Regions from separate parts of the Alkalihalobacillus sp. MEB130 genome, predicted to be linked through region 3. Evidence: predicted binding sites of a transcription regulator. Region 3 holds the regulator's gene; each other region holds the start of a gene.
The links. Region 3 encodes CtsR, which represses protease genes until heat stress. Its sites were predicted from a motif close to ATGGTCAATAAAGGTCAAACA; they were not measured.
Positions count from the first base shown of each region.

Region 1: N0O92_RS13115 (ATP-dependent Clp protease ATP-binding subunit) is a predicted target of CtsR. The motif match lies at 2,001-2,021, and genes of this name have one in related genera.
Region 2: clpP (ATP-dependent Clp endopeptidase proteolytic subunit ClpP) is a predicted target of CtsR. The motif match lies at 1,607-1,627, and genes of this name have one in related genera.

Region 1 covers NZ_JAOANA010000012.1:35,769-39,055, forward strand. The annotation lists gene N0O92_RS13105 (M3 family oligoendopeptidase) at 1-1,309, shown strand, start outside; gene N0O92_RS13110 (YdcF family protein) at 1,379-1,966, shown strand; gene N0O92_RS13115 (ATP-dependent Clp protease ATP-binding subunit) at 2,117-3,287, shown strand, end outside.
Region 2 covers NZ_JAOANA010000001.1:127,296-130,582, reverse strand. The annotation lists gene whiA (DNA-binding protein WhiA) at 1-579, shown strand, start outside; gene N0O92_RS00685 (HPr family phosphocarrier protein) at 599-853, shown strand; gene clpP (ATP-dependent Clp endopeptidase proteolytic subunit ClpP) at 948-1,532, opposite strand; gene rpoN (RNA polymerase factor sigma-54) at 1,987-3,287, shown strand, end outside.
Region 3 covers NZ_JAOANA010000022.1:70,222-73,508, reverse strand. The annotation lists gene N0O92_RS19100 (VLRF1 family aeRF1-type release factor) at 440-1,228, shown strand; gene N0O92_RS19095 (CtsR family transcriptional regulator) at 1,527-1,997, shown strand; gene mcsA (protein-arginine kinase activator protein McsA) at 2,013-2,534, shown strand; gene mcsB (protein-arginine kinase McsB) at 2,538-3,287, shown strand, end outside.

The sequences.
Region 1 (3,287 bases), on a different contig from region 3:
TGATTTAGAAGTGAAAGAAGATGAGCTCGCCACAAAATACTTTGAGTATACTGGTGCTTTAACAGTTCAATGGGATGATGAAGAACTTACCTTAAGTGAACTTTCTCCATACATTCAAGATCCTAACCGTAAGACGCGGCAAAAAGCACTTACTTTATTATCTGAGGCCATTCTTTCAAAAGAAGCGGAATTACAAGAAATTATGAATCAATTAATCGTTATCCGTCACAAAAAAGCTCAAAATGCAGGACTTACTAACTTTCGTGATTATATGTTTAAGAAATATGAACGATTCGACTATACACCTGAGGATTGCAAAAACTTAGCTGAATCGATACAAAAGCACGTTAAACCATTAAAAGAAAAGCTTCAGAAACAACACAAATTAGAGTTAGGAATTGATACGTATAGACCGTGGGATCGACAAGGGGTTCCAAAAGGAGAAAAACCCCTACAACCATTTGCAACAACAAATGAGCTTATTGAGAAATCCAAGACGATTTTTGATAACCTTGACCCTCGTTTTTATGAGCTTTTAACAAAAATGAATGAAGGTGGCATGCTCGATTTAAACAGTCGAAAAGGAAAAGCACCTGGAGGATTTTGTTCAAACCTTCCTATTTCGGAGTTATCCTTCATCTTTATGAACGCCTCTAAGACACATGATGATATGATTACATTGTTACATGAGATGGGACATTGCATTCATAACGACTTAATGAGAACACAACCAATTGGTGAATACCGCGAAACGCCAATGGAATCAGCAGAATTAGCAAGTATGTCGATGGAATTGCTAACAATGGATCAATGGAACCTTTTTTACAAGGATGAAGCGGAACTTATTCGAGCAAAAAAAGAGCAATTAACAGGAATCATTCATTTTCTGCCTCAAGGCATGATCATTGATCAATTTCAACATTGGATGTATGAAAACCCAGAACACACGGCTGCTGAACGTGATGCTATGTACAAGGAATTGATGATTGAGCTTGATTCAAATGTTGTTGATTGGAGTAGTTATGAGAAGTGGCAGGAAACTGCTTGGTTACGTGTTCTTCATATATTTGAAGTGCCGTTCTATTATATCGAATACGTTATTGCTCAATTAGGCGCTGTCCAAATGTACAAGCAATATCGCGAAAATCCTGAACAAGCATTGAAAAATTACAAAAAAGCTCTTTCACTTGGCTCTTCAAGGTCATTACCGGAAGTGTATGAAGCTGCTGGAATACGTTTTGATTTTTCAGAATCGATGGTTCGAGAATTAATGAAGTTTTTAGAAGAAGAGTTAGATTTATTAAATTAGCGTTTATAAGAGTTGTCATGAGGGGCAGCTCTTTTTCTTTGACATTATCTTAAAGAAATGGGATTGATCATGGGGAAAAAGGTGTTATTCAATTTATTTCTGGTTAGCATTGTATTTGCAACCTGTTATGTTGGTTTCTTACACATTCAAATTCTTCGTTATAGTTCTAGTCATGTAATAGAAGATGCTGATTATGTCATTATATTAGGAGCAAGAGTGAAGGGAGAAATTCCATCTTTATCTCTTCAACACCGAATTAACGCAGCATTGGAATATTTAATTGAAAATAAAAATACGCTAGTCATTGCTTCAGGTGGACAAGGTCCAGGTGAGGATATTACAGAAGCTGAAGCTATTAAAAGGGAATTACTGAAAAACGGAATAGAAGAGTCTCGAATTTTGTTAGAAGAACAATCAACTTCGACGCTTGAAAATCTTACTTTCTCAAAAGATCACATTCCGAATTTATCTGGGAAAGGAATAATTGTAACCAACCGTTATCATCTTTACCGGGCCATCTTGATAGCAAAAGATTATGGATTAGATGTCATGGGGTTGCCTGCTGAGACTCCTAAATCTGTGTTGGTTCAGTCGTATGCTCGGGAGTATTTAGCTATAACAAAGTACTTTTTACAAAAGGGCTTTGCTCGTTTCTAATAAATGGAAAAAAATAATTAAACTTTCTGCTTGAAAAGTCAAAAAAGGTCAAATATAATAATCTTAAATGAAATAAGATTACAGCCTAATATGGCTTTTCTTTTTATATTAATGGTCAAATATAGTCAAAGTCAAAAGGAGGATTCAAAAATGGTTCTATGTGATAAATGTCAAAGTAACCAAGCGAATGTAAAGATGAATATTATTATAAATCAGTCTAAAAAACAAATTTCATTATGTGCAGACTGTTATGCCCAAGCACAGAATCAATTTGGAATGTCTTCATTTCATTTTGATGATATCTTTAAAGGCTTCATGCAAGCTAACATGGGTGGGGTAGCGAACGGATTTACACAACAGCAAGTGAAAGAATCTGCACCAACAAATGGCGGCAATGGCTTTCTTGATCAACACGGTCGGAATTTATCTGATGAAGCAAGACAAGGGCGAATTGATGCAGTAATTGGCCGTGAAAAGGAAATTGAACGCGTAATTGAAGTTTTAAACCGTCGTTCAAAAAACAATCCTGTTTTAATCGGTGAAGCTGGTGTTGGTAAAACAGCAATAGTGGAAGGGTTTGCTTTAAAGATTGTAAAAGGAGAAGTTCCAGCTAAGTTACTCAATAAAGAAGTGTATGTTCTAGATATTAGTTCACTTGTTGCGGGTACGAGCTATCGTGGTCAATTTGAAGAGAAGATGCAACAACTTGTAGTGGAGTTAAAAGAACGTGATAACGTAATTCTCTTTATCGATGAGCTTCACATGATGGTCGGCGCTGGTAGTTCTTCTGAAGGATCTATGGATGCTAGCAACATTTTAAAACCATCATTAGCACGTGGGGAATTCCAAATCATTGGGGCAACAACGTTAAAAGAATATCGTATGATTGAAAAAGACCCAGCACTTGAGCGTCGCTTCCAACCTGTTGTGGTTAAAGAGCCAACACCAGAAGAAGCTCTTGAGATTTTAAAAGGGATTCGACCTATTTATGAAAACTATCATAATGTAAAATATTCAGACGATGTATTAAAAGCTTGTGTAGCATTATCTGATCGTTACATTCAAGATCGCTTCTTACCGGACAAAGCCATTGACTTGCTTGATGAAGCTGGTTCGAAGTTAAACCTAAAGCAAGGGATTACAGATAAAGTCAAACTTCAAAAGCGTTTAGATGACCTGACACGTGAAAAAGAAGAAGCAACACAGCAAGAAGATTATGAAAAAGCAGCTCGTCTTCGCGATGAAGAACTCGAGCTACAACGGAAATTAGAAAATGATGTGATTGAGCCTGTTACAGAGGTAACAGTTGAACACATTCAAG
Region 2 (3,287 bases), on a different contig from region 3:
TATTTACGAGGAGCTTTTTTAGCGGGAGGGTCCATTAACCACCCTGAAACATCTTCCTATCACTTGGAAATTTTTTCTATATATGAAGAGCATAATGACTCGTTATGTGAATTGATGAACGAATATGAATTAAATGCCAAAACGTTGGAACGCAAAAAGGGTTTCATTACGTATATGAAAGAGAGCGAAAAAATTACCGAGTTCTTAAATATAATTGGCGCACATCAGGCACTGTTGTATTTCGAAGATGTTCGAATCATGAAAGACATGCGCAATTCGGTTAACCGTCTAGTCAATTGTGAAACTGCTAATTTAAATAAAACGGTTGGAGCCGCATTGAGACAAGTAGAAAATATTCGGTTTGTCGATCGGACGATTGGCTTGGATCAACTTCCTGCTAAATTAAGGGAAATTGCGGAACTGCGCGTGCTTCATCAAGATGTAACGTTAAAGGAACTAGGGGAAATGGTGGAAGGTGGCACCGTGAGTAAATCAGGGGTCAACCATCGCTTACGAAAGATTGATCAAATTGCAGAAAAACTGAGAAATGGTCAAGAAGTTCTACCTGAAAAAGGATAATCAAAGAGGAGGAATAAAAATGATTAAAAAAGAAGTAACTGTAAAAAGAAAAACAGGATTACAGGCAAGACCAGCTGCTTTATTCGTACAAGAAGCGAGTCGTTTTACAGCTGAGGTTTTTATTGAAAAAGACGATAAAAAGGTGAACGCGAAAAGCATTATGGGCCTTATGAGTTTGGCAATGGGGCATGGTACAACATTTACACTAATTACAGATGGAAACGATGAAGCAGAAGCATTAGAAACGTTAAGTAACTTTATTGAAACTGAATAAGAAACTAGACACCGCAATGCGACGAGCAAGACGGTGTCTTTTTTATACAAATACAAAAAAAGAAGAGGCCCGTTGGAACCTCTTCCTTTTGTTGTTATTTCGTTGCAGGAATTACTTTATCAATTAAACCATATTCTTGTGCTTTTGCTGCGATCATGAAGTTATCACGATCTGTATCGCGCTCAATCACTTCAAGTGGTTGACCAGTACGCTCAGCTAAAATTTTGTTTAAGCTTTCACGCATTTCAATGATACGCTTTGCGTGAATTTGGATATCAGATGCTTGACCTTGTGTACCGCCAAGTGGTTGGTGAATCATAACTTCACTGTTTGGTAGGGCAAAACGTTTGCCTTTTTCACCAGCAGCAAGCAAGAACGCTCCCATAGAAGCAGCCATACCGATACAAATAGTAGATACTTTTGGCTTTATGTAATTCATCGTATCATAGATCGCCATACCTGCTGTAATGGATCCACCAGGACTGTTAATGTAAATGGAAATATCCTTTTCTGGATCTTCTGCTTGTAAAAATAGTAGTTGAGCCACGATCGAGTTCGCTACGTTGTCGTCGATTGCGCTTCCTAACATAATAATACGGTCTTTCAATAGACGAGAATAAATGTCATATGCACGCTCGCCTCGGTTTGTTTGCTCAATAACTGTAGGGATTAAATTCATCGAAAAACTCCTCCTTTTAGATAGTCGTGAACGTAGATTGCTCACGGTTGCTATGTTATGTACATCATACCTAAATGGTCAAAGAAGGTCAAATAAAAACACTTCTCCTTCATTTAGGAAAGCCAGGTCATCTAAGAATATGACCATAGCGGCAAATCATCAACTCTTTCTTTCGTCAAGGTAGAAATAGATTGTGGAACAACCTATACTACATACTATTCAATATAAGACTATTTAAACCCTCTTTTCATAATATCCGTTTTTTCAATATCTAAACGAGATTCCTAATCATTAACATAGTGTTGATAGGGTAATTCCTTTATAATAAGATAGGAATAGAATAAACTGTTGCAAGCATAACAATTAGAAAACGCTTACAATTATTGATTACCATGTTTTTGGTGAACGAATCACTAGCACCTTTTGTTTTGAAGAAGTGAAGGGAGGGGATTGGATGCAATTTGGATTGTTTCAACAGCAAACGCAAAGTTTGGTAATGACTCAAGAACTAAGGCAAGCAATTCACATATTGCAATACTCGGCCGCGGAGCTGACTTCTTTTATTCATGAGCAATCACTTGAAAACCCATTAATAGAAGTAAAAGAACCGCAACGGTCCGAGGAAATGACCTATACAACCTTTAGACAAGTTTCTGATGATCAACCCTCGCCCATTGACTACGCGCATGTAGAGCGATCAAGTTTGAGTGATGTTCTTCTCAAGCAACTTCAAGATCTTCATGTCTCGAAACAAGAAAGAAAAGAGCTCACATATCTCATTTATAGTTTGAGAGAAGATGGCTATCTGTCTAGGCCGTTTGAGGAGATTTGTGAAGACTTGCAAATTTCACTAGAAGCGGGAGAAACATTATTAGAAACACTACATCACTTTGACCCAGCTGGAGTAGGGGCGAGAAACTTGCAAGAGTGTTTGCTGCTTCAATTGCAGCGGATGGATGACCCTCATTATCTAGCTGAACAAGTGATCATGTTTCATATGGAAGCTTTTGCGACGAGAAAGTGGAAAGAAATTTCTCAACAGTTACATGTTACATTAGCAGAAATCCAAGAAGTGAATGACCTCGTCAAAACACTTGACCCTCGCCCTGGTACTCAATTTATTTCAGAGCCTGTGCCATTTGTTCGTCCAGAGATTCGCATCGTACCGTATGAAGGGGACTTGCTTGTTCATATAGAAGATGATCTCATACCAAGTATTGGATTAAACCATCATTATGAGGAACTGTTACGCGGAGCAGACGATGCAGAAGCTAGTCAATATGCAAAACAAAAGATTCAGCAAGTCCAATGGCTGATGAAAAGCATTCAACAACGAAAACAAACGCTCGTAAAAGTTGGTGAAGCTATTGCCAAACATCAAAAAGAATATTTTTTACGAAAAGACGGGAAGCTAAAGCCTTTAACGTTAAAAGAAATAGCCGAAGAAATCGATGTACACGAATCGACTGTGAGTCGGGCCACAACGAATAAGTTCGCGGACACACCAAGAGGAATGATTGAACTAAAATCATTATTCTCATCATCTGTTCAAAATGAGTTTGGAGAAGCCACATCTAGTCGTTCGATAAAAGAGTGGATGAAAGAGCTTATTTCAACCGAAAATAAACAAAAGCCACTATCCGACGCCAAAATCGTCACATGGCTCCAAAACGAAAAAAACACAACCGTATCCAGACGAGCCATCGCCAAATACAGAGACGAACTAGGAATCCCCTCCTCATCCAAAAGGAAAAG
Region 3 (3,287 bases):
TAATGCAGCAGAACCAACATCACCTTCAAATAAGCAGATGGTTACATCGTGAGTAAACTTCTCTGATCAAAAAACTACATTTCTATGCATAAATAATAAATCAAACGCAAAAGCCACTATTTCAGCCGCATAAAAAGGTCAATTCCAGCAAATCGAAAAAATGAACCGCAATAAATAATCGAAAACGCAAATGGTTAGCATTTTACCGCATAAATTTTTAAATAGCCGCAAAGATCTACAGTTTTGCCGCATACATCATCGAATTTGCCGCATAAATTTAATTTTTTTTATTTATTGAATTTCTCTAACCCAAGAATAGTGAACGTTAGTGTGCAAACAGTAACGTTTTTTCCTCCACATCATGTTTAACCAAACTCAAACTAGGTTATAGACCTCCATAGTAGAGCTTTTCTCTACAGAAACATAAAGGAGGACGAAAATGATGATAGTAGAAAAAGAACTCCGCGAACTGAAAAAGGAATCTTGTAAACATGGTTACTTAACGATTTACTTACGTACAGATCAAACAAGCAACGACCAACAAAGAGGAGAATGGAAGATTCGTTTGAAAAATGGTCTGAAAAAATTAGAAGAATACATTGATGCTAGTAATGAAGCAAACATAAAGGCGTTTAAAAAAGTTAAGAAGAAAGCAAGCGATGCAATCTATGCCATCCAAACCGAGTTACCAAAAAGTCTTGTTGTATTTGTATCACCACAAGGAGATTTCTTTTTTAGGAAACTTCAAGTTTCTGTAGAGAACGAGTTTTACTGGGAAAGGAAACCAAGAGTAGAACAGCTAGAGAACTTAATGGACCAGTATCCAAAAGAGGGAATTGTATTTATTCAAAAAGAGGATGCTTTTTTAATTGAGACAAGCTTAGGAGAAGTGAACATCGAACGATTTTATGATTTAGAAATTGAGAACGACGACTGGAAGCAATACGATGGGATTGCAGCTAGTGAACGTATGGCCAAACGAGCAAGTCATCGTGATAAATATAATCAACGTTTCGAAGCCAATCAGCAACGAGCCTATAGAAATCTAGCCAACATGATTCAAAAAGAAGCAGAAAGCAAACAGTGGTCTACAATCTATTTACTTGGTGAACAAGGGTTAACAACGGAGTTTCAGAAACAACTTCTATTTCCATCAGTGAAAAAGGTAAATAAAAACTACAAAAAATTTTCTTCTAAAGAAATTATTGGCCAAGTACTCGCTTCATAGTTTTTTAAATCAGTGCAAACTTGTCAATTTAGTAAAGGCATTGAAAGAGGCAAAGTCCTTTTTCAATGCTTTTTGCGTTTATCGTTCCTACCAATTTGTTGTTAGTTAAAAACATATACAAGATTCGTCAAAAATATGAGTAAAATATTGCATGTTTATCTAATAATATAAGGTTAACAACTAGACAAGCCTGGCTATACTAGTAATGATTCATACATATTGCACTTTTCAAAATAAGCGCATATAATACTTATAAAGTCAAAGATAGTCAAAGTCAGAATTGGAGGGAGGGCAAAGCTTGAGAAACATATCTGACATCATAGAAGAGTACTTAAAAGCCACCATTCAAAATAGTGGAGATGATCCGTTGGAAATCAAAAGAAGTGAAATTGCTAAAAAATTTCAATGCGTCCCTTCACAAATTAATTATGTTATTCAAACTAGATTTACACTTGAAAAAGGGTATCAAGTAGAAAGCAAAAGAGGTGGCGGAGGATATATTCGGATAATGAAAGTGAGTCCGCATGACCATCTAGACCTTTTTGATCAGATGATTAAAATTAGCGGTAAAAACATTGATCAGAGTACCGCCGAAAACATTATTATCCGTTTATTTGAAGAAAAGGCTATTACGAAACGAGAAGCCAATTTAATGATTAGTGTAATGGATCGAACATTATACAATGCAAATATTCAACACCGAGATGAAGTAAGAGCAAATATTTTAATAGCTATGGTAGAGACATTAAAATATAAAGAATTATCGTAGAGGGGAGGAAAATTCATGCTTTGTCAGGAATGTAATAAGAGGAAAGCAAGTTTACATTTTGCCAAAATTATTAATGGCGAGAAGACAGAGTTTCATATTTGTGAACAGTGTGCAAAAGAAAAAGGTGAATATTTTCCGGGTGGAAATAGTTTCTCTATTCATCAGCTCTTATCGGGACTATTACATTTTGAACAACCAGTAAAGGCAGAAACACAAGAGCAAAAACCAACTTGTGAAAAATGTGGTATGACTTATGAACAATTCACTCAAGTAGGAAGGTTTGGCTGTGCAAATTGTTATAAAAGCTTTGAATCGAAATTGGGCCCAATTTTAAAAAGGGTGCATAGTGGCAATCAAACACATGCAGGGAAGCTTCCTGAAAGAATTGGTGGAGGAATTCAATTACAACGTCAAATTGATTCATTAAAAGCCGAAATGAAAGGGTTTATTGATCAAGAAGAGTTTGAGAAAGCAGCAGAACTTAGAGATCAAATCCGATTATTAGAAAAACAAAAGAATGAGCAAAAGGAGGACTAAAACATGTCACTCCAACAGTTTATTTCAGAAGCGTTAAGTCCTTGGATGAAAAAAGATGGTCCAGATTCGGATATTGTGCTAAGTAGCCGAATAAGATTAGCTAGGAACCTTGAAGAATATAAATTTCCTTTACTAGCGTCAATGGAAGAATCTTATGCAACATCGAAACATATCGGAGAGGCACTAACTCAAGAAGAGTTTGCTGAAGTTGGCTCTCTAGAGATTCTACGCATTGACGATATGAAGGCCAATGAAAAACGTGTACTCGTAGAAAAGCATTTGATAAGTCCTAATCTAGCAGACCATTCCAAGCATGGTGCCGTTCTGCTCGATAAAGACGAAGCAGTAAGTATCATGGTCAATGAAGAAGACCATATTCGCATTCAGTGTTTACTTCCTGGGTTCCAGTTAGGAAGAGGTTTAGAGAAAGCCAATCAAATTGATGATTGGATTGAGCAGCGTTTAACGTATGCATTTGATGAAAAAAGAGGTTACTTAACGAGTTGCCCAACAAATGTTGGGACAGGACTTAGAGCATCCGTTATGATGCACCTTCCAGCTCTTGCTATGACACAACAACTGAACAGAATTTTACCAGCAATTAATCAATTAGGATTAGTTGTTAGAGGAATTTACGGGGAAGGCAGCGAAGCTTTAGGTAATCTATTTCAAATCTCTAACCAACTTACACTGGGGAAATCTGAAGAAGACATTGTTGAAGATCTAAGAGGAGTGGTCTTACAGTTGATTCAA